Regions from separate parts of the Marinomonas sp. BSi20584 genome, predicted to be linked through region 2. Evidence: riboswitches for the same ligand, from Rfam matches in the RefSeq annotation. Region 2 holds a riboswitch; the other holds the start of a gene.
What was found. A riboswitch is a leader RNA that binds a small molecule or an ion and turns the genes downstream of it on or off. The one in region 2 is predicted to bind thiamine pyrophosphate.
Positions count from the first base shown of each region.

Region 1: another riboswitch for thiamine pyrophosphate. It lies ahead of thiB (thiamine ABC transporter substrate binding subunit); the one in region 2 lies ahead of thiC (phosphomethylpyrimidine synthase ThiC).

Region 1 covers NZ_KZ454886.1:103,429-115,218, reverse strand. The annotation lists gene TY87_RS16410 (DMT family transporter) at 1-643, shown strand, start outside; gene TY87_RS16405 (DMT family transporter) at 640-1,506, opposite strand; gene TY87_RS16400 (thiamine ABC transporter ATP-binding protein) at 1,560-2,297, opposite strand; gene thiP (thiamine/thiamine pyrophosphate ABC transporter permease) at 2,284-3,915, opposite strand; gene thiB (thiamine ABC transporter substrate binding subunit) at 3,891-4,904, opposite strand; TPP riboswitch at 4,984-5,103, opposite strand; gene TY87_RS16385 (3-deoxy-D-manno-octulosonic acid transferase) at 5,126-6,352, opposite strand; gene msbA (lipid A export permease/ATP-binding protein MsbA) at 6,355-8,145, opposite strand; gene hldE (bifunctional D-glycero-beta-D-manno-heptose-7-phosphate kinase/D-glycero-beta-D-manno-heptose 1-phosphate adenylyltransferase HldE) at 8,146-9,573, opposite strand; gene TY87_RS16370 (AGE family epimerase/isomerase) at 9,670-10,818, shown strand; gene rfaD (ADP-glyceromanno-heptose 6-epimerase) at 10,892-11,790, shown strand, end outside.
Region 2 covers NZ_KZ454896.1:4,760-16,549, reverse strand. The annotation lists gene TY87_RS20015 (Nif3-like dinuclear metal center hexameric protein) at 1-718, shown strand, start outside; gene TY87_RS20010 (Z-ring associated ZapG family protein) at 786-1,241, opposite strand; gene zapE (cell division protein ZapE) at 1,369-2,469, shown strand; gene rplM (50S ribosomal protein L13) at 2,623-3,051, shown strand; gene rpsI (30S ribosomal protein S9) at 3,066-3,458, shown strand; gene TY87_RS19990 (glutathione S-transferase N-terminal domain-containing protein) at 3,856-4,488, shown strand; gene TY87_RS19985 (ClpXP protease specificity-enhancing factor) at 4,578-4,955, shown strand; gene TY87_RS19980 (SIS domain-containing protein) at 5,055-5,648, opposite strand; gene TY87_RS19975 (YraN family protein) at 5,654-6,037, opposite strand; gene TY87_RS19970 (penicillin-binding protein activator) at 5,988-7,760, opposite strand; gene rsmI (16S rRNA (cytidine(1402)-2'-O)-methyltransferase) at 7,874-8,737, shown strand; gene TY87_RS19960 (transporter substrate-binding domain-containing protein) at 8,790-9,548, shown strand; TPP riboswitch at 9,667-9,771, shown strand; gene thiC (phosphomethylpyrimidine synthase ThiC) at 9,955-11,790, shown strand, end outside.

The DNA.
Region 1 (11,790 bases), on a different contig from region 2:
CATAGGGCTCGGTACCACAACAGTCACCAATGCAGTACTACTCAATTCCATCATGCCGGTGATGATACTAATTACAGCTCGTCTACTTTTGGGAAATAAAACATCTTGGTTACAGAATACTGGCATACTTATTTCCACCCTTGGTGCAATTACCATCGTTAGCCGCGGCAGTTTAGAAACCTTTTTACACTTAAGTTTCTCACAAGGCGACTTATGGATTATTACCGCGGCTATTAGCTGGGCTATTTATTCGGTACTCATTGCAAAACGCCCGAAAGAAATGTCTTTGATTGGTTTCTTTGCCTGCACAGCAATTATAGGAACCTTGTTTCAGGCTCCACTATTCTTCCTATTTGGACATAGTCAACTAACTGACTTCACAGTAAGTAACTGGGGCGCCATCATTTATATGGGGCTATTTGCTTCAATTGGGGCTTTTTTATGCTGGAACACTGGCGTACAGAAACTCGGTGCGGCAACCGCAGGACACTTTATCCACCTCCTCCCAGTATTCAGTATCGGCTTATCAGTGATATTCCTAGGCGAACAACTGCTTAGTTTCCATTACGTCGGTATAACATTAATTTTTTCAGGAATATTTGTGGCGACAATACTAAACAAAAAAAAGCTGCGAACGGCCTAGCCTCTATTTCGCGCCATTCGGGTACTAATCAAAATGCTTGAAAAAATAAACAACATTCCAAGAATGGCGTAAATGTCAGGGACATGGCCCCAGACAACCCATCCCCAAAACCCACTAAACACCACACCAACATAACTAACGGGAGAAACAACACTTGCTGGCGCATAGGTATAAGCCAAATTATAAAGGTACATACCTACATACAAAGTGATGGTGACCGCAGCCACCAGAGGCCATACAGCAATAGGTAAAACCAAAGAATCACCCTGCACTAACATCAATGGTAGAGACAATATTGTCGACACGAAAAAATACACAAACAAGGTTTCTTGCCCAGATACTTGCTGGGATAGCATTCGCGTCGTCACCATAGACAAGGCCAAGCCTATCGCGGAAATAAACCCAACAATATGCCAAGGATTTAAGTGGTCCGGCGTAGGCTGAATAACAAATGCCACACCAATAAAACCGATTATAAGCGGTAACCAACGCGCCTTTGGAATTCTGATTTTATGCAGTATTAGCACCACAAAAGGAACACACAATGGCGCGCAGGTTCGAAGTAAAGAAGCTTCCACCAAAGGAATATGATTCAACGACCAATAATAAAAAAGAAAACCAATGAAGCCACCAAAACTGCGCAAAAAGTGAATTTTCCACACAGAAAGCGATCGTTTTTGCCAGCGTCCGCGCATTTGGGGTAGAAGTATTAAGGCACAAAATAAACTCTGCCAAAAAACCAGGGTTGATACCGCGATCATGGTTTGAGCCTGTTTGGCAGCCAATGCAGTAAGCGACATAACAAACGCATAAGCGATTGTCATCACAATGCCTTTCTTTAATAACTCGTTATCATCTAACACTAAATCGCTCTTTCTATGTAAGTGAAACAGGAAGACTGTTTAACTCAATCAAGCTAGATTGTCGAGCTATTAGCTCCTTCAGCGCTCGGCAATCCAGAACTAGGCATTCCAAGGTAACGAGAAAAAAGCGGATGAGGCTCGATTTGAGATAAAACAGATACGGGTTCATAAGCTGTAACACGACCTTGCTCAATCAAGATAACTCGTCCGCCGACCAAACTCGCTTCTTGCGGCAAATGCGATACCAACAAGGTGGTTAATCCCAATTCTAGCGTTACATCATTGACCAAGTAGAGCATTTCTTCACGTAATGCAGGATCCAAAGCACTAAAAGGTTCATCGAGTAACAGGATAGGTTTTTTTCGTACCAATGCCCGTGCAATAGCGACCCTCTGGGCTTGCCCGCCAGACAAAGCCTGTGGATAGCGGTCTTTTTTATCAACAAGCTGTGTTTTTTCAAGCGCCCACTGAATTCTTGTTTTTTGCTCACCGCTTAAAGAGAGAGAAGGAGACAAACCAATGGCGACATTTTGCCAGACGGTTAATTGCGGAAATAAATTATCACTTTGAAATAAGGTCGATATTGGCCTTTCGTAAGGGGGTAAAGAAAGCAGTGATTCTTCGTTGAAAAAAAGCTCTCCACGGCCGTCTAAAAAGCCACCCAATAAATGCAATAGCGTACTTTTTCCTTCGCCACTACCACCAAGTAAAGTGGTGACACCAGGGGAAATCTCCACACAATAATTGGCATGAAAATTCTCCCAATCATATTGAAGGTTAATTTTTAACACGTGCTGTTACTCCACCAATAAAGCGAGACGAACAATAAAACAAGATCAAGCATAGAGAAATTAATACCACAGCAACACAAGCCCCCTCTTCCAACCGATAAGAGCCAATCAATTGAAACAGATATAAAGGCAGAGACACCAAACTCTGACTTCCAAATAACGCAATCACTCCCATGTCACCCAAAGACAATAACAGCGCATAACCAAATGCTTGCCCGATACTGGCTCTCATTAAAGGCCATTCCAGACGCCATCTAGACCAAGAGCGAATCCCCAAACTCAAGTATACATTTCGAAAACGCCGCTCTTGTTGATACATAACTGGCATCAAAGCTCGCAGCACGAAAGGCAGCGCCATGACCGCGTTGACCCATACCACAATCCAATAACTCGATTGCAGCCCCCAGCCAAAATCACGCAGTGTCAAAAACAAGCCAGTGGCAATCACCAAACCCGGCACCATTAAAATCATATTCCCTAGATGCTCGATTTTATTCGGAAAAAAAGCAAAATACTGACGCGCCATACAAAACCGCGCCAGCACACCAAAACAGACACCAAGCAGCAAACTTACCAGAGCCGCTGGAATAGCAATTTGCAATGAAACAAGCACAGCATTCCACAAAGCAACAGACTGTAATGTCTTCAAAAAAATAGGCGAGATAATCGGATCAAAAATCGCTAAAAAAGGTGGAATGACCAATACAAACGCACAGAGTAAGGCCAAAAAATCTGCCGACTTAGCCCAAAAAGAATCTTTAAGTGAATAATTCTTTACCGCCAATAAACTCACATCTTGACGGTTAATCGGTGCGATCCGATAAACAACAACCGCAAATAAAGTGCATATGGACACCTGAAGCAAAGCTAAAAAACTGGCTTTGTTGAGGTCAAAATCAAATCTAAGCGCCTGATAAATGGCCACTTCCAAGGTGCTATATTTTGGACCGCCACCTAAGCTTAACACCACAGCAAAGCTAGAGAAGCACAACATGAAAATTAGTACAAAGGCTCCAGGTAGAACCTTTTTCATGTAGTGCCATTCAATCCAACGAAAGGCCGCCCAACGAGAAAAACCTAACTGCGAAGCCTGACGCCACTGCCCTGATGGAATTAAGTCATAACCTTGCAACAAAAGGCGTACGGCCAACGGCATATTAAAAAATACATGGGCAAGCAAGATACCCACCAAACCATACAAGGGAACTTGCACCCCAAACAACTGATTCAGCCACCCGGTACGACCATAGACAACCACCAAGCCTAAAATCGCCACAATGGTTGGCACCACCATGGAAACTGAAAACAATTGCAGTAAAGCAGATCGGCCATAAAACTGGCGATGAATAAGACAAGAAGCAACAGGAATAGCAATAAGTAAGCTAATACTACTGCTTAGCAGCGCTTGCCATAAGGAAAAACGTACAACCCGCCAAAGATAAGGCTGCTGCATATAGCCAAGCCAAGAGTGTAATTCGCTATAACGCAAAAGAGCCGCCAAACTGGCAGCTCCCATTAGCAGGAAAAAACCAACACCAAATAGCGCCGGCAATAACCCTTTGACGGTTCGAAAGAAAAACAACTTAACGTCGATTATCGAGTCGTGGCATTTAACCACTCATCAATCCAAGCTTTACGATGTTGCGCCACGTCTTTTGCCGGCAGAACCAAACTCTTTACCGGTTTTAAAGCACTGTCAAAAGCCGCTGGTAATTTTTCATCTAGCTTAACCACGGGTAACATCCAATTGCCCGTTGCAACTGTCGATTGGAAACCTGACTGCAAAATAAACTGCATAAACTGCTTCGCCAAGGCAGGATGAGGCGCACCTTTCATCATCGCTGCCACTTCGATTTGTGGATAAAGACCTTCACTGGCTGCAGCAGCCATATACTTATTATCCCCTTCCGCAACAATGTGATAAGCAGGAGATGTGGTGTAACTCAACACAACATCCGCTTCGCCTTTCAAAAATAAACCATAGGCGTCAGACCAACTTTTCGTTACTGTCACGGTATGAGAAGCCAAACGCTCCCATGCTTCAGCAGCATTATCGCCATAAACAGATTTCACCCATAACAACAGACCAAGCCCTGGCGTGCTCGTTCTTGGATCCTGATAAATAACACGCAGGTTTTGATTATCCACCACTTCTTCCAAACTAGTTGGCGGACTTTTAAGCGTTTCAGAATTGTAAATAAAAGCAAAGTGACCTTGATCAAATGGCACGAAGGTTTTATCCGACCAGCCACCAGCAATAGTGATAGCTGAAGTATCAACAGCATGGTTCGCCAATAGACCTGTCTGTTTTGCGGCTTCCATTAGATTTAGGTCTAACCCCAAAAGTACATCAGCTTGTGACGACTTCCCTTCTAGTTGCGCGCGGGACAAAATACCAACCGAAGAGTCCAATGCGACAAAATTCACTTCACAGGCACATTCTTTTTCGAAATTAGCTTTTATCTTCGGACCCGGCCCCCAATCGGATGCAAACGCATCATAGGTATAGATATTCAGAGTATCTTTGGCTAATGTTACAGGCGAAAAAGCTACGCCAAGACTAACAACAGCCGCAGAAAAAAGAGTGGTTAACAAAAATGGTTTCAAAGTGTCGCTCCTAAAATAAGTGAGCGGCGTACAGGGGAAATGGCAAGGATGATTTTTGAGCTACTATATATGTCGGCAGTTCAACTTGCTATCTCGATTCCTACGCCAGCATGATCTGGATCAGGTTCGGTGGGTTAGCAGACAATCTGCTTCTCAGCTCTAACATTTACTAAATGCTAAAGCACCCCATGAGATAATGAGCGTTTATTGTAAAGAGTCGATCAACGGAAGTCTATTTCAGCAAGCACTCTGGTGACTGCACCTTGATTTTTTTCTGCAAAACGCAATGCAGTTTGACCGAGACGGAAACGCTGAGACGATTGCCCCGCAAGATCCACAACTACTTTTGTCAATTGCGCTTCGTCTTGACAACGAATAGCGCCATTCACCTGCAAAAGCTGTTCAGTAATATCCATAAAATTAAAGGTATAGGGTCCAACTAAAATTGCCTTTCCAAGCAAGGCGGGCTCAATCGGATTGTGGCCACCGCGTTTAATCAAACTGCCACCAACAAAAGCCATATCAGATGCTTGATAGTAATACATCAACTCTCCCATGGAGTCGCCAATCACCACATCAAAATTAGCCCATTGATCGAGTGCCGTTTGAGTACGAAGAGCGACTCGCTCAAAAGACTGCATAGCTAAAGCTTGTACTGCTTCAAAGCGTTCAGGATGACGAGGAACCAGTACCAATAACGCATCTGGATATTTTTGTAGCAGCGCCTTATGAACGCGCAATAGCATTTCATCTTCACCTTGGTGAGTACTTCCTCCCACCCAGACAAACCTTGAACCTAACTGTCGACGCCAGTTAGCTTGAAATACTTCAGGCGGCACAGCAAGATCGAATTTAATACTTCCTGTCACTAATACTTTTTTTGCTCCCAACGCTTCAAAGCGCACTGCATCAGCTTGTGCATGCGCCAAAAAACAATCCGGTAAAGCAAATAAGGGGCGCGAGATAGCTGAAAACTTCTGATAGCGCTGGAAAGAACGCTCACTCAAACGAGCATTCACTACCTCAACACGTAGACCTCGCTGCTTAGCCAGTTGTAACAAGTTAGGCCAAAGTTCGGTTTCTACAATTAATAAATGCTTACAGGTTAGTTTTTTAAGTGCCCTTTTAACACTTGAGCACCAGTCCATTGGCAAATATCGATGCTCTGCAAAAGGAAAGGTTTTTACTACTTGCTCTGCCCCCGTCGGTGTCATAGTGGTAATTAATAATCGCTGTGTAGGGTATTTTTCACGCCACTGAAGTACCAAGGGGCGTACAGCAAGCACTTCGCCCACAGACGCACAATGAATCCATAAATCCGCTTCAACAGAAGGCCAAAAGCCAAACGCTTCTTTAGCACGATAGTGCTGATAGGTTTTCTTAAAACGCCGTATTTTCGATAAAATAACCGGCGTTAATAAGACTAGTAAAGAACGGTACAGCCACATAATTAAGCTGGTGTCTCGCTGAATTGCTGATTATGAAGCTGTGCATAGGCACCATTCATCGCTAACAACTCACTGTGCGAGCCTTGTTCAATGATCTCACCATGATCCACAACCGCAATAATATCGGCATTCTCAATGGTCGATAATCGATGGGCAATAGCGATAGTGGTACGATTCGCCATTAGACCATCCAGGGCAGTCTGAATTGCTCGCTCTGATTCCGTATCCAATGCTGACGTCGCTTCATCCAAAATCAAAATAGGCGCATTTTTCAAGATAGCTCTAGCTATCGCAATACGCTGTCGCTGACCACCAGACAAGAGAACACCATTCTCGCCAACCATGGTATCTAGACCATGATCAAGCTCTTGAATAAAGTCCCAAGCATTGGCTGCTTTAGCTGCTTCAATGACATCTTCTACACTGGTATCACGCAAATAACCGTAGGCGATATTATCTCGAATCGTGCCATTGAAAAGTACAACTTGTTGATTTACCAAAGCGATATTAGAGCGCAGCTCAGTCAACTTATAATCATTGATACGAACACCATCTATACTCAAAGAACCATCATCAATATCATAAAAACGCGGAATTAAGTTCGCTATAGTAGATTTACCACTACCTGAACGCCCTACTAACGCCAAAGTTTTTCCAGCTGGCAAAGACAAACTAATATTTTTTAATGTCTGTTTCTCAGCACCAGTGTATTTAAAGGACATATTATCCCACTCAATATCCCCCTTAAATCGGGTTGCGGGTGTTAATCCTTTATCAACCTCTTCTGGCAAATCCAAGAAATCAAAAATACTATAAGAAGCAGCAATACCTTTTTGCAAAATACTGTTTACATCAGTCAGCTGACGAATAGGCTTACCTAGCATACCAGCAGCAGTCAGGAAGGCGATAAAATCCCCTGGAGACATATGAGAACTGATCGAAGGACTCAAGGCAAACCAAATTAAAATCGCCATCATCAGCGCAAGAATGAACTGCACAATCGGAATATTAAGAGATTTAGTCATTTCCATTTTTAACTGAGAACGACGATTTTCATTCGCAGCCTTATGGAAACGCGATATTTCATACTGGCTACCGCCAAATATTTTAACCACTTCATGACCTTTAATCGCTTCTGATGCCACATCAGTAACACCACCCATCGCATTTTGAATTCGAGTACTCAGTTTGCGAAAACGCTTAGATGCATAAGAAACAATTAAGCCAATTAAAGGCACAACCAATAAAAACAATAAAGAAAGGCGCCAGTTCATATAGATCATATAACCTAACAAACCAACAACTGTTAGGCCTTCACGCAAAAGAACACGTATTGCCTGGGTAATAGAGCCAATGACTTGTTCAGTATCGTATGTCAGCTTAGCGAGAAGTCGTCCAGTAGGAATAGAATGATAATAATTAGAAGGTAGGAGTACGAGCTTATTAAACATGCTGGTACGTAAATCAAAAACCACATTATTGGCAACTTTCGCCATAAAGTAGTTACCCAAGAAAGTACCTATCCCTCGAGCAATAAAAACCCCCAGAATAGCCAAAGGTATTAATAGACGACTATCTGATATTTGCCCTACAGAAACAATATCTACAATATGCTTTAGTAAAGCAGCTAAAGCTGGCTCCATCGAAGCATAAATGACATAACCTATTATACTAAGAACCAAATACAACCAAGATGAGCGCACATAACCCAAAAGGCGAAAATAGTTTTGCATACCAGAAACAGGAGCTTTTGGAGCCGGAGTTTCGATTTCTATATTTTCTTTATCTTGCATTTATAAATTCGCTTTTTCGATGATAGAGGTAGTTGAGTAACCATCAACAAAAGTCAAAACTTTCACTTCCCCTCCATGAGCTAAGACATGATCAGCACCAACAATTGTTTCTATGGTGTAATCCCCACCTTTAACCAAAACATCAGGCGTTAAGAATTCAATAATTTCTTTTGGTGTGTCTTCGTCGAACCAAGTTACCCAGTCAATAGAGCCCACGCCTTCAAGCACAGACATGCGGTGAATTAAGTTATTAATTGGACGTTTTTCGCCTTTAAGTCGCTTAACTGATGCATCGGTATTGACGGCAACAATTAAACGATCTCCAAGCGCTTTGGCCTGCTTCATGTAAGCAATATGTCCAGGATGAAGAATATCGAAACAACCATTCGTAAAAACAATCTTTTCACCATTCATCTGCGCCAGTTTAATTTGCTCAAGCAGATCTTCTGGAGAAAGCACGCCAAAGTTTGTGTTATGTGAACGCTGAAACATGATGGCGTCTAGTCGCTCAGCACTGATTGATGCCGTACCCAGTTTTCCAACGACATAACCCGCTGCTTGGTTAGCGTATTCAACAGCATCAATAAAACGCTTACTCGTAACATAAACCGCAGTCAAAACTGCAACAACGGTATCGCCAGCGCCCGTAACATCAAACACCTCTTTGGCAGCCGTCGCCAATGAAAAAGGAGGTTTATCATCACTCAATAAAATCAAACCGTCTTCACCACGAGTGACCAATAATGCTTTCCAGCCAAATTGCTCGCGCAGAGCTTTGGCTTTTTCTTCCAACTCTTTCGTTGAGCGGCATTTACCCACTATCGTTTCGAACTCAAGAAGGTTCGGCTTAACTAAGGTTGCTCCTTGATAGATTGAGAAGTCATTACCTTTAGGGTCAACAAAACTAGGCACTTTCGCCGCATTTGATAATTTAATCAAAGACTGAACATCAGCAAGGCAGCCTTTTGCATAATCAGAAAAAATGACAGCATCAGATTCAGGCAAACACTCCTCGACGACTTTTGCCAATGCTTCATTTTGAGAAAGACTGTCTTCACGCTCTTCAAAATCCAAACGAATAAGTTGTTGATGACGACTCATCACACGCAATTTAGTGATGGTTGGTAAGGTTTCTGAGCGAACGAAACGACAAGTCACCCCTACTTCTTCTAGGCAACGAGACAAAACATCAGCATTTTCATCGTTGCCGACTACACCTACTAACGTTACAGATACACCTAATTTAGCCAAACCAAGTGCTACGTTTGCGGCACCACCGGGGCGATCTTCAATACTGGAAACCTTAACGACTTGAACCGGAGCTTCAGGAGAAATACGCGAGGTGCCACCATGCCAGTAGCGATCTAACATCACATCCCCAACAACGAGAATGTGTTTATCTTTAAAATTCAAATACGAAGAGTTCATAGGCACATAATAATCGATTTTTAGAGACACTCATCTTATCATACTCCCACACCAAGTTGGACATACCTAAAACATACGAAATAAGGCTTTTACACAATGCTGAATTCCGCTCTATTATCTAGCCAATCGTTCTTATTTGATGAACTTTTAAACAATTGGTCTTGTTATGGTATCAACAAGGAAAATGGCTATAGTTATGAAAGCATGAACCATGACTGGACCAACAATAGTGTTGGCCGTGTTCGTTTATTAACTCAATGTCGTCAGCTATATACTTTTAGCCATGCCTGCCAGATCAAAAACATGCCAGAGTGGCAAGTGAAGCTAACCCCGCTTTTCGACTTCATCACTTCTCATTATTTTATCGATGAACGCTGGATTTTTTCGTTGCATGACGATCTTTCAATCAAAGACACACAATCAGACGCATATGCTCTTGCTTTCGTATTACTGTCTTTTAGCCATTATTACAGAGTAACAAAAGATGATCGCGCTCTTATTTTTATGAAAAAAACGCATCTCTTTTTATTAGATAATATGCGAGCCCTATCAGGTGGTTTTTATGAATCCTATCCTGTCGATACAAGCCAAATTCGTCGCCAAAACCCACACATGCACTTACTAGAAGGTTATGTTGCTGCTTTTAATACAACTAACGATGACGATTATAAAGAGGCTATCCAATCTCTACTTTCATTAGCACTTGAACGTTTTTATCACAAAGAAACGAAGACACTACGTGAGTTTTTTAGTGCTGATTGGAGTATTGACCCTCAAACAGGCAATCAAGTAGAACCTGGGCATCACTTCGAATGGGTCTGGTTGCTTTACCAAGCAAATAAAATAATCCCTAACTCCGACTATACTGACTTAGCACAACAACTATGGCTAACAGCAACCAGACATGGACTAGCCAACAATGGCGGCATTTACAATCAAATAGACGGAGATACCAAGCACCCCCTTGATAAAGAAAAACGTATCTGGCCGATTACCGAATATTTAAAAGCAGTCACAGTAATGCCGATTGGCAAAGAAGAGAAAATCGACCGTTTAGAGAAATGCATCAATTTTGCTCAGCAGCACTATTTTCTAACAAACGGCCGTTGGAATGAATACCTTAACGAAGACAACACACCAAAAAACTATCCGCTTCCCGGAACCAGCAGCTATCATATTTTTCTCGGCCTGACAGAAGTGATAGCATGGGCAAAAGCAAACAACGGTTTTCTGGGCTCTTTCTAGTTTTAGCTTACTGGCTTAGGCTTATACGTAAACTTAGCAAAGGCAAAACCTTAGATATTAGGACAAATATATTATGTATATAGTAACTGGTGGTGCCGGATTCATTGGCAGTAATATCATCAAGGCCTTAAACAACAAAGGCATCAAGAATATCCTTTTGGTAGATGATTTGACGGACGGTAAAAAATGTCTAAACCTGTCCGATCTTGATATTGCTGATTACATGGATATGTATGACTTCTTGGATGCTATTAAGAACGATACATTAGGCATTAACCCTATTGCCGTTTTCCATGAAGGTGCTTGCTCAGCAACCACAGAGTGGAACGGTAAGTATGTTATGGACGTGAATTATCAATATTCAAAAGCGGTACTAGATTTTTGTTTAAAACATGATGCACCATTTTCCTATGCGTCTTCAGCTTCTGTTTATGGTTCTGGCCCCGTTTTTCAGGAGTCCCGTGAAAACGAAAAGCCACTTAACATGTACGCCTACTCAAAATTCCAATTTGACCAATACATTCGCGCTATTTTGCCGAAAGCGAAAAGCCAAATTGTTGGTTTCCGCTATTTCAACGTGTATGGACCTCGTGAGCAACATAAAGGCAGCATGGCAAGCGTGGCTTTCCACCTTCGTAACCAAGTACTTGCTGGCGAGAATCCAAAGCTTTTTGGCGCTTACGATGGCTACGAAGCTGGCGGTCAAAGCCGTGATTTCATTTACGTTGAAGATTTGGTTAATACCAAACTTTGGTTCCTAGAAAACCCAGAGAAGTCAGGTATTTTTAATCTAGGTACAGGTAAAGCGGAGCCTTTCCGCACAATAGCTGAAACTGTTATAGCCCATTATGGAAAAGGCGAAATTGAATACATTCCCTTCCCTGAACACTTAAAAGGGGCTTATCAAAGCTTCACTGAGGCAGACATATGCAAGCTTCGTAAAGCTGGATATGAAGGAAATTTCCGCGGACT
Region 2 (11,790 bases):
TCCAAGTCGCTTCAAAGATTATGCGCCCAATGGGTTGCAGGTGGAAGGAAAAAAAGAGATTAACCGCGTGGTTACTGGTGTAACTGCTAGTCAGGCGTTAATTGATGCTGCTATTGACTATAAAGCAGACGCTATCTTCGTTCACCATGGTTATTTTTGGAAGAATGAAGATCCCAGAATTGTTGGTATGAAATATCGTAGAATTGCGTCTTTGATTAAAAATGATATCAATTTATATGGCTATCACTTGCCATTAGATGCACATCCTACGCTAGGTAATAATGCTGGCTTAGCTGATGCTATTGGGCTTTTAAATCGGTCTGGCTTGCAGGTAGGCGTGCCTATCGAAGAGTCTATCGGAGTTGTCGGTGAGTTAAGTGAGCCAGTTACATCTGATGTATTTCGACGAATAGTCGAATCTGCTGTTGGTCGAAATATACTATTTGAATGTGTTAATGATCGCCCAATTCATCGGGTGGCGTTGTGTACTGGTGGTGCGCAAGGTTATATAGAGCAGGCCGTAGCTGTTGGTGTGGATGTATTTATCACTGGTGAGGTTTCTGAGCAGACAATTCATATTGCGCGTGAAATGGATATTCATTTTATTGCGGCAGGGCATCATGCAACTGAACGTTTTGGGGCGCAGTCTATGGCTGCGTATTTATCTAGTGAGTGTGGTTTGGAAGCGGTCTTTATTGATGTAGATAATCCAGCTTAGTGAGATGTTAAGCAGGTGAAAAAAAACGGGCTTTTGAAAGCCCGTTTTTTGTTGGTATGTTTTCTTGTTAAAAAGTTCGTTTTGGTTCGAGGTCTATATTTCTATCATCAAGACCGAATGATTCGCTCAGCGTTCCAGGCTCTTTATCTTTTTTCAGAGCGTAGTCTCTTGGTGGTTCGAAAGATGCGGGTTCAATAGTATCGGTATTGTTTGAAGCGGATGTGCTTCTTTCAATTTTTATGTTGCTTAATTGAGTTGCATTATCTGCAAGAGTGTTTCTGAGGTCTGCTAAGCGTTTTTCTGCAGACATTAAGTGTTCATTACTGTCAGTGAAGAAGTTGTCGATAATAACTTGCTTGCTGTCTAGCTCTTGCTGTAGTGACTTCATCGTGATGATGTTTGAGCTTGAGTCAGCTTTTTTGCTGTTATTTTTTGCACTGTAGCTTTTAAGAGCAAGTGTAGCAACACAGCCAATAATGATGCCGGTAATAAAGATAATAATGTTGAATTCTTCTAAGTTCATGACTTTCTCCAAAAAACAGATAATCCATTATAGCGAAACCACCCCTACGATAACAGCTTGATAGGTGTTGTTTAAGATGCAATTTGTTAGAATAAGCATAATTTACTAATCGAACGAAAGAGCTGCGATGACACCCATTACACGTTACAAGCAAGATTTGACAAGAACAGACTTTAATTACGATCCAGCTCAAGAAGAAGCAGTGGAAGCTCTTCAGGATTTATTTGACCGTTTGGTTGCGAGCCAAGCAGATAAATCCTCCAGTGGCCTCTTGGGACGCTTTTTGAAAAAGAAAGCGCCGACTGTTGAGCAAGGGTTGTATTTTTGGGGTGGAGTAGGTCGAGGTAAGACCTATTTAATGGATACTTTTTTTGACTGTTTGCCAACAGAAAAGAAAATGCGTCTCCATTTTCATCGCTTTATGCAAATGGTTCACCAAGAGCTTCGTAAGTTGCATGATGTTAAAAATCCATTAGAGATTGTTGGTAAGGAAATTTCGTCTAAAGCGCAGGTGTTGTGTTTTGATGAGTTTTTTGTGACGGACATAACTGATGCTATGATTTTGGCTGGCTTACTTGAGGTGCTGTTTGAAAATGGCACGACTTTAGTGGCAACTTCGAACATAGAGCCAGATGGCTTGTATAAAAATGGTTTGCAGCGGGCGCGTTTTTTACCGGCTATCGACCTTGTGAAAAAATACACTAAAGTCATGAATGTTGATGGTGGTGTGGATTACCGATTGCGTACCTTGAAACAAGCTAAACTTTATCACTTTCCTTTAAGTGAGGAAGCGGATGAGGCTTTAAATGAGCGTTTCATGAGTTTAATTTCTGATGCCTCGCATGTTGTTGAGGGGGGGGCTGCAGAAATTGAAGGCCGAAGCATTCCTTTGTTGCGAAGCTGTGAAGGGCTTGCTTGGTTTGATATCAAAGCGTTGTGTGATGGGCCAAGAAGTCAGGTTGACTACATTGAATTAGCGCGTCTTTACACTACGGTAATTGTTTCTAATTTACCGCAAATGGATGCGTCACGAGATGATTTGGCGAGACGCTTTATTAACTTGGTAGATGAGTTCTATGATCGCCATGTTAAGATGATTTTTTCTGCAGAAGTTGCTATTCCAGATATTTATACGGGTACGCGATTGGCTTTCGAATACGACCGTACAGTGAGTCGATTATTAGAGATGCAATCAGAAGAATATTTGTCTTTAGAGCACCGTCCTTAAGTGTATTTCGACTTTCATATTTAATTGGGTTGGTATATACTTCGTTCGCCTTTTTAAAGGTAAGTGTACGTTGATCAAATATTTTGATATTTGGCCAACCAATAATAATAGGTATAGCGTGTCATTGAACACGCGTATTGAAAGGGTTTTTTGATGAAAACTTTTACAGCTAAACCTGCTGAAGTTCGCCGCGACTGGTTCGTGGTTGATGCTGAAGGCAAAACTCTAGGCCGCTTGGCTACTGAAATTGCTCGTCGTCTACGTGGCAAGCATAAAGCTGAATATACTCCACACGTTGATACTGGCGATTATATCGTTGTTGTTAACGCTGAGAAAATTCACGTTACAGGTAACAAAGCAGCTGCTAAACAATACTACCGCCATACTGGTTACCCAGGCGGCTTGCGTTCTATGAATTTCGAGAAGTTGATTGATCACGCTCCTGAGCGCGTTCTTGAAATCGCCGTAAAAGGTATGTTGCCAAAAGGTCCTTTGGGCCGTGCAATGCACAAGAAAATGAAAGTGTACGCTGGTACTGAGCATCCACATGCTGCTCAACAGCCTCAAGCCCTTAACATTTAATACGGAAGATCATTATGTCAGCTACTCAATACTACGGTACAGGTCGTCGTAAAACGTCTACCGCTCGTGTGTTCCTTAAAGCGGGTTCTGGTAACCTAGTTATCAATAACCGTACTCTTTCTCAGTACTTCGGTCGTGAAACAGCTCAAATGGTTGTTCGTCAACCTCTTGAACTTGTTGGCGCTACTGAAAAATTTGACGTTTATATCACTGTTAAAGGTGGTGGTATCTCTGGTCAAGCTGGTGCGATACGTCACGGTATCACACGCGCTTTGATGCAATATGATGAGACTCTACGTCGTACTCTACGTTCTGCAGGATTCGTTACGCGCGACTCTCGTGAAGTTGAACGTAAGAAAGTTGGTCTACGCAAAGCACGTCGTCGTCCTCAGTTCTCTAAGCGTTAATTTTCGCTTTGGAATTATTATCAAAACGCTTGGTGTTTTCGCCAAGCGTTTTTTTTGCTTGAAATAAAGTTGGCTATAGAATTCTTGCAACAAAATGGTTTTTCTAAGAAAAATTGTTTGAAAATAATGTTAGAATAGTCGGGCTTTGAAATTCATGGTTTCATAAGTGTATTTTAGTTTGCTACGTGTTGCTTGAAATCTAGGTTTGAGATATTTCTCTGTATAGACTCAAGTACTAAGTTAAAGCCTTGTTTTATAAGAGGTGCGCGAGTAAATATTCCATGAAAAATTTTCTGTGTTGACGATATCGTGTAATATTTTTGTTACTTCGTCACCATATTATAGTTTGTCCCCTCCTTTGAAGGGGATGTAGATGTTTTCAATATAGGGGTTAGACATGGGTGTTATTGCAAAGCGCTCCTCAATGACGTTCTTCTCTGATGGAGAAGATCATTACAGCCATAGAGTTCGTATTGTATTGGCTGAGAAAGCCGTCACAGTGGACATCATAGATGTAGACCCGTTTAACAAGCCAGACGAGTTGGCGGATGTTAATCCATACAATGAGCTACCAGCTTTAGTTGATCGTGATTTGGTTCTTTATGAGCCAAATGTCATGATGGAATACTTGGATGAGCGTTTTCCACATCCACCATTGCTGCCTGTATATCCTGTTGCTCGTGCTGAAAGTCGTTTGTTTATGTATCGTATTCAGCGTGATTGGGCAAAGCTAGTTGATTTGATTCTTACTAGTAAGGACAAAGAAGCTGTTGCTAAAGCACAAAAAGAATTGCGTGAAGGTTTGTTGAACGTTACTCCAATTTTTGAAGAAAAACCTTATTTCATGAGCGATGAGTTTACTATCGTGGATTGTTGTTTGGCTCCAATCTTGTGGCGTTTGCCTATACTTGGCGTAGAGATTCCTAAGGATCAAGCAAGAGCGCTGTACAAATATATGGATCTTGTCTTTGCTCGTGAGTCTTTCCAAGAAAGCCTTTCTGAAGCAGAACAAGAAATGCGTTTAGACTAAGCTGAGGCTTTATCTCGGTTTTGTTAAGTAGCAAAAGAGGAGCTTATAGCTCCTTTTTTTTACTAAATATTTATTAGGTAGGAGACAAAATGTTACCGAAAAGATCTTATTTATTAAATGCGGCTTATTCTTGGGTTGCTGATAATGATATGACGCCTTATCTGCTGGTAGATGCTCAGCAGAAAGATGTTGTGGTGCCTACCGAATTCGTTAAAGATGGTCAGATAGTGTTAAATATTGGTATGTCTGCTGTGCGTCATTTGATCATGGATAAAGACGCTGTCTCGTTTGAGGCGCGCTTTAGCGGTAAACCTATGCAGGTTTATGTGCCGATACGAGCGGCACTGGCTTTATATGCAAAAGAAAATGGCGATGGTTTTGTTTTTCCGGATGAAGAATTTTTTGATGAGCCGACTCCAACACCACCAGAACCTAAAAAAGGTTTTCAGTTGAAAGTTGTGAAATAAAGAATAGCGCAACATCTCGCTATACTTTTCTAACAGACAAAAAAAGAGCCGCTTTAAAGTGGCTCTTTTTTTGTCTCAAATATTTTTGATTGAATCTACTTAGTCTTCGTAGCCAAATAGTTGGCGCTCAAGTAGGTCAACCAATATGTGAATGACGCTAAGTTGGCATTCGTGCACTCTGGCTGTGCCAAGAAGATTGATTTTTATCTCTGTATCATCCTGAGAGGTGAGTGACGAGACATTTTTTGCTTCTGGGCTAGTTAGCGCGACTATACTCATTTTGCGTTCATGGGCCGCTTGAATGGCTTGTATTATTGGTGAGGTGTTGCCTCTGTTAGCAATGACAAACAGTATGTCGCCTTGATTGCCTAGTGCAGTGATTTGCTTTGAGAAAACATCGTGATAGCTATCGTTATGAGTAATTGCTAATAGAGCGGAGCCTTCGCCGCTTAGGTTGATTGCTGGCAGTCCAGGGCGCTCTCTGTCCATTCGGTCTAACATTAAAGTACTGAAGTACTGAGACAGGTGAGATCCTGTGCTGTTGCCGATACAAATAACTTTACCACCAGAAGCAATGCTTGAAAAAATCACTTTTGCAGCATGTTCAATATAAGGAGGTAAACTTTCCAGGGCTTGTTGTTGTGCTTCAAAACTCTGGGCAAATTGTGTGTAGATTGCTTCTTGAAAATCCATAGTGATTAAAATACTGCTTTAAGCCAGGTTAAATGTTGAGAGTCTATTTTTTCGTCAAATAGTATCGCATCGAAGCGACTTGCGTTATTTACTTTATTATTCTTTTGTAGCCATAAAGCCGCGCTGTTGCGTACTTTCTTAAGCTTTGATTGTCCAAGGCTTTCAGCGGCATTGCCGTGAGTGTTATTCGCACGAAAGCGCACCTCTACAAAAACATAGGTATTTTGATCTAAAAAAATTAAATCAATTTCTCCGATACGGCAGAAGAAGTTTCGTTCTACAAACCGAAGCCCTTGCTTTAGTAAAAAGGCTTCGGCTGCTTGCTCGGCTTTCTCACCGTTATTTTTCGGTGCCTTCCTTCTGTTTAAAAAACTGGTGACTGGTCGCATATACCAAATTTCCTTTTCGGTAAGTCATGATCTCAGGTCGTTTATGAAATATGCCATTCTCATCCATGGTGATAATGCCAGTATTTGCAGAAATTTTAGTGCTCGGAAGCAGGGTGAATAGCTGGTATTTGCTTGCTAGTAAATACGAGTCGGCACCTAGAGCTTGTAATCTGCGCAAAATATTTGAATTTTGATTTTTAGGCAAAGCATCTAACGAAGTGTTGTTTGGCGTAAGAGCTGGAGCTTCTGTAAAAAGTATGCGCTCAATATCTTCAGGTTTTGTTGATCTTTCTGGGGCGCTATCATTTAGAGTGCTGCTGGCTAACATTGGTATTTTGTCAGCGAAGTAGAAATCTAAAAGAGGTCTGATTTGTTTAGCGTCGTTGAGTTTGCCAATGTAATAGACGTAATCCAAATCTTCGCGAGATCTTGCGATGCTGTCTACGCTTGTGCCTATCCATTTTTCTACGGATCTTTTACGGGCATAACTCTCATTAATCAAAAGCAGTTTCTGAATCGCATCTTGTCTGCCTTTTGGTGTGTTGGCATAAGACTGATTAGAAGTGATGGTGACGTTTTCTTTCGCTGCTGCGGCACGAAATTCATCACTTTGTTTTAGTGCCCATGTATCCTGAGTGCTAAGGATCGCCGCTTTCGTTGCGCCTTCTTGCTTAGCGAAGGTGATCAGTTCGTGTATTTCATCTTCTGCGCTCAAGGAGAAGTGATAAAGATTTTTTGGGTGTTGATTTATGTCCAGCTGATTTAGTGCTATCACCGGGTAAGGTAGGTCTAAACGACTTACTTGAGCAACATTGTTTTTTTGCAATGGCCCAATGATGACATCGGGTTGTTGTGCATTTGCGGCGGCAAGTGCTTCACTAATGTTTGAATAGTCATCAATGTTAACAATGCTAACTTGTGGCCTTGCTTCTTTTTGGTTGTAAAAAGAGGCAAAAAAGCCATCTACAATGGCTTGAGATGCGCGTTCTAATTTACCGCTCATTGGTAACATCAAGACAATTTTTTTCGGTGCCATCTGTTCAACGGATGACATGATTTCGAAATCTTGCGGTGGCGAAAGTGCTGCGGGGTGACTTGGGTTTTCAATCTGCCAATTTTTGAATATCTTGAGTTGTTGCTCGATTGACAGTGATTGATCTCTTAATATGCTGCTGATGGTCAGCCAGCCATTAAGTAAGGGTTTTTGCAGCTGGTATAATTCATCAATTTCATTTTGCGTTAAATTTTGGATAGCCATCCATAATTTTGCTTGATTCTCTTCACCTTCATTTAGCGGAAGGTTATAAGTTAAATCCATTCGTAGATTTACGACTTCAAGCCAATTGCCAAAGTATTCAAGAATCGATGCTTTTGTTTCTTTCAATCGATTCTGATTGTCAGGGTGGCTTGCTGCAGGCAGTTTGTCGGCTTTTTCTAGGTAAGCTAAAGCGTCGGTGGAATTGTCTAAATTTGAAGAAGCTAAAGCAGCAAGTAAATAGGCTTCAAATTGAATCGACGATGTTGTAATTAACACCTTACTTTCTAATGCATCAATGGTTTGTTGATACTCGCCTTGTGCATAGAAGTTTTTTGCTGCGTTGTAGGCATCCGCTAGCTCCTTAGAAACATCCGAAGTTTTAATTGGATGGTAGATGCTAGGCGGCAAGGTTCTTTCTTGCGAGCTGCTACTGGCGTTTTGTACCCTGTTTTGAGACTGATCCATATTTAAATTCATGGAATTACAGGCGCTTAGCAGAAAAGAGCAAAGAGTTAATGATATGATGCGGTAATTAATTAGGCTCATAAGCTTATAAAATGACAAATAAAAGAGGCCACATGGTACCACATAGTTCTGATGATGCGAGAGGGTCGCTATACATAGTTGCCACCCCAATTGGTAATCTAGACGATTTCAGTAAAAGAGCCGAGCAAACTTTACGTGATGTAGACTATATCGCAGCTGAAGACACTCGACACACCCGACGTTTACTCAATCATTTTGCCATTGAAGCAAAACTTTTTTCCATTCACGATCACAATGAAAAAGACAAAGCTGATTATGTAGCGAGCTTATTAGACGAAGGTAAGAGTGTCGCTCTGGTGTCTGACGCAGGAACGCCGCTTATATCTGACCCTGGCTATCACGTTGTGCATGCATTACGAGAAAAAGGCCATAAAGTTTTGCCGATCCCAGGTGCTTGTGCATTGGTCGCCGCTTTGTGCGCCTCAGGCTTACCAACGGATCAATTCTTTTTTGCGGGTTTTGTACCAGCCAAATCCAAAGGGCGCTGTGATTTATTTGAATCTTGGAAGAAGCAAACTGGCACAGTGGTATTTTACGAATCCACTCACCGAATTTATGATTCAATTGCGGATGTGCAAAAAGTCTATGGTGAAGACGCGCAATTAGTATTGGCTCGCGAAGTAACGAAAACGTTCGAGACTTTCTTGTCTGGTACCGCATCTGAAATTCTTGCCAAGTTCGATGCAGATGCTAACCAATTACGTGGTGAATTCGTCGTTATGCTGAGTTTTACGCAAGAAAGCGGTAACGAAGCAGAATTAGAAGCGAAGCGTATTCTGACAATATTGTTAGAAGACTTACCAGTTAAACAAGCGGCAGCTATGGCGGCTAAATTAACCGGTGAAAAGAAAAATTACCTTTATAAAATGGCGCTGGAAATGCAAGGCGATAATTAAATTAAACTATGAGTGCTACGTATATGATGTTTGAGAAAAATAAAAAAATAGCGTGAAGTTTTTATCTTTTGCCGCGTTAGTCCTATTAAGTTCACAAGCTGCTCAAGCCCGTACTTGGGATGAAATAAAGCAGAGTGGGGAGTTAAAGGTTGGAGTAACGGGGGATTATTCTCCTTTGTCGTTTTATAACAAAGCCGGAAATTTAGAGGGCTTTGATGTTGATATGATGACGAACCTAGCAAAGTCATTGGACTTAAAAGTAAATTTCGTTAAAACAACTTGGCCTGCACTTTCTCAAGATCTTGCTAATGATAAGTTTGATATTGCAGCTGGCGGTGTGACGAAAACGCAAAAGCGTGCAGAGCAGTTTTCTTTATCCGATTCTGTAGCTGCAAATGGCAAGATCATTCTAAGCAATTGCAGTAATGCTAAACCACTGAGTACACTAGAGGATATTAATCAGCCTACCGTGAAAGTCATAGTGAATCCAGGTGGCACCAACCAAACTTATGTGGATGAGCACATTACATCTGCTGACATCATTCGGACTAAAGATAATTTTGCTAACTTGCAAGGAATTCGTGATAACACGGCGGACGCCATGATTACAGATTTAATAGAAGGCAACTATTATCAACTGCATGAAAAGGGTGTGTTTTGTGTTTCTTCAAAGCAAATATTAGCTGGTACGTCGAGTGTTAAAGTTTATATGATGAAAAAAGATAATAGCGATTTGCTTGGAAAGGTTAATACGTGGCTTCATGATTCTGATAAATCAGATTTGATGATGCATTGGGGTATTACCCAGTAAACTATTCATTTTATCATCAGTGGCTCTGATAAGTTGTATTTTGCTCTTGAAGGAAAGCTCTTGATCAATCGGGCAAAAAATCCGTGTTTACAAGATCTATTGCCTGAGAGTATGCTTGCACAACTTGTCGGAGTGCCATTTGGCTGAGATCGCATAATTAAGTGCGGGATCCGCAGAACCTGATCGGGCTAATACCCGCGTAGGAAACAAGAAAGTCTCCATTTTTCTTTTCTGCATCGAATGAACTCCTGATTTTTTATGGAATCGATGCAGTCATATCCTCTAAAGCATCCTTTTTGAATAAAATTCAGGGTTCACGTTTTGCAATTAACGCCAGTAGTGCGTTTGCCTGTGAAACAGCACCCCAGACAAGCAATTCTCCATTTTAAAAATAAGGGAAGTGCTCATGTCGACTATTAATGAATTAAACAGCGAATTGAACAGCGAAGCCAATCAACATAAAAAACCAACCAACTTATCTAAAAAGCAGTCTCGTGAAGAATCACGCCAAGCCGCGAAATCTTTTATCGAATCATTACAAGCAAGACCTTTTCCCGCGTCTGAACGTATATATCTAACTGGCTCAGACGACTCGATTCGCGTTCCTATGCGCAAGATCAATCTGACAGACACACCGATTGGTTCTGATCCGGACAATCTTACTTTCGAACCAAACGAAGCTATTTATGTTTACGATTGCTCTGGTCCTTATGCTGATCCGCAAGAAAATATCGATGTATACCGTGGTTTGGCGCCAATGCGTGCGCCATGGATTGATAAGCGTAATGACACCGAAGTATTAACGAGCGTGTCATCTGAGTTTGCCCAGTCACGCTTAGAAAATTCTGCACTGGACGAATTACGCTTTAAAGAATTGCCTAAAGTGCGCAAAGCTCGCCAAGGTAAATGTGTGACGCAAATGCATTACGCTCGCCAAGGCATCGTCACGCCGGAAATGGAATACATCGCACTGCGTGAAAATCAGAATATCGATGCGATCAAGAGCGAGTTGTTATTGAAGCAGCATCCTGGAAAAAGCTTTGGTGCTAATCTGCAAACTCGTATTACCCCAGAGTTTGTGCGCGACGAAGTGGCAAGAGGTCGTGCCATTATTCCTAACAATATTAATCACCCTGAATCTGAGCCAATGATTATTGGTCGAAACTTCTTGGTGAAAGTAAACGCGAATATCGGTAACTCTGCCGTGACGTCTTCCATTGAAGAAGAAGTAGAAAAACTGGTTTGGTCTACTCGTTGGGGCGCTGATACCGTGATGGATTTGTCTACTGGTAAAAATATCCACGAAACTCGCGAATGGATTTTACGTAACTCTCCCGTGCCAATCGGTACTGTACCAATTTATCAAGCCTTAGAAAAAGTCGATGGTGTGGCTGAAAATCTTAATTGGGAAGTATTCCGCGATACCTTAATCGAGCAAGCGGAGCAAGGCGTGGATTATTTCACTATTCATGCGGGTGTATTGCTGCGTTATGTGCCAATGACGGCTAAGCGTCTTACAGGAATTGTGTCTCGTGGTGGTTCCATCATGGCTAAATGGTGTTTGGCACATCACAAAGAAAGTTTTTTGTACGAACGTTTTCGTGAAATTTGTGAGATTTGTGCGGAATACGATGTGGCTTTGTCGCTTGGTGATGGTTTGCGTCCGGGTTCGATTATGGATGCCAATGACGAAGCGCAAATGTCGGAACTTCGCACCTTGGGCGAGCTGACGAAAGTTGCTTGGGAATACGATGTGCAAGTGATGATTGAAGGTCCTGGGCATGTGCCGATGCAATTGATCGAAGAGAATATGACAGAACAACTTAAGCATTGTCACGAAGCGCCGTTTTATACGTTGGGGCCATTAACTCAAGACATTGCACCGGGTTACGATCACATTACCTCTGGTATTGGTGCCGCTCAAATTGGTTGGTACGGCTGTGCCATGTTGTGTTACGTGACGCCAAAAGAACATCTCGGTTTGCCTAACAAGGAAGACGTTAAACAAGGTTTGATCACTTATAAAATCGCTGCCCATGCGGCGGATTTAGCCAAAGGCCATCCTGGGGCGCAAATTCGAGATAATGCCTTGTCGAAAGCACGCTTTGAGTTTCGTTGGGAAGATCAGTTCAACCTATCGCTAGACCCTGAAACGGCTCGCTCTTACCATGATGAAACATTGCCGCAGGCCTCTGGCAAAGTAGCGCATTTTTGTTCCATGTGTGGGCCAAAATTCTGCTCG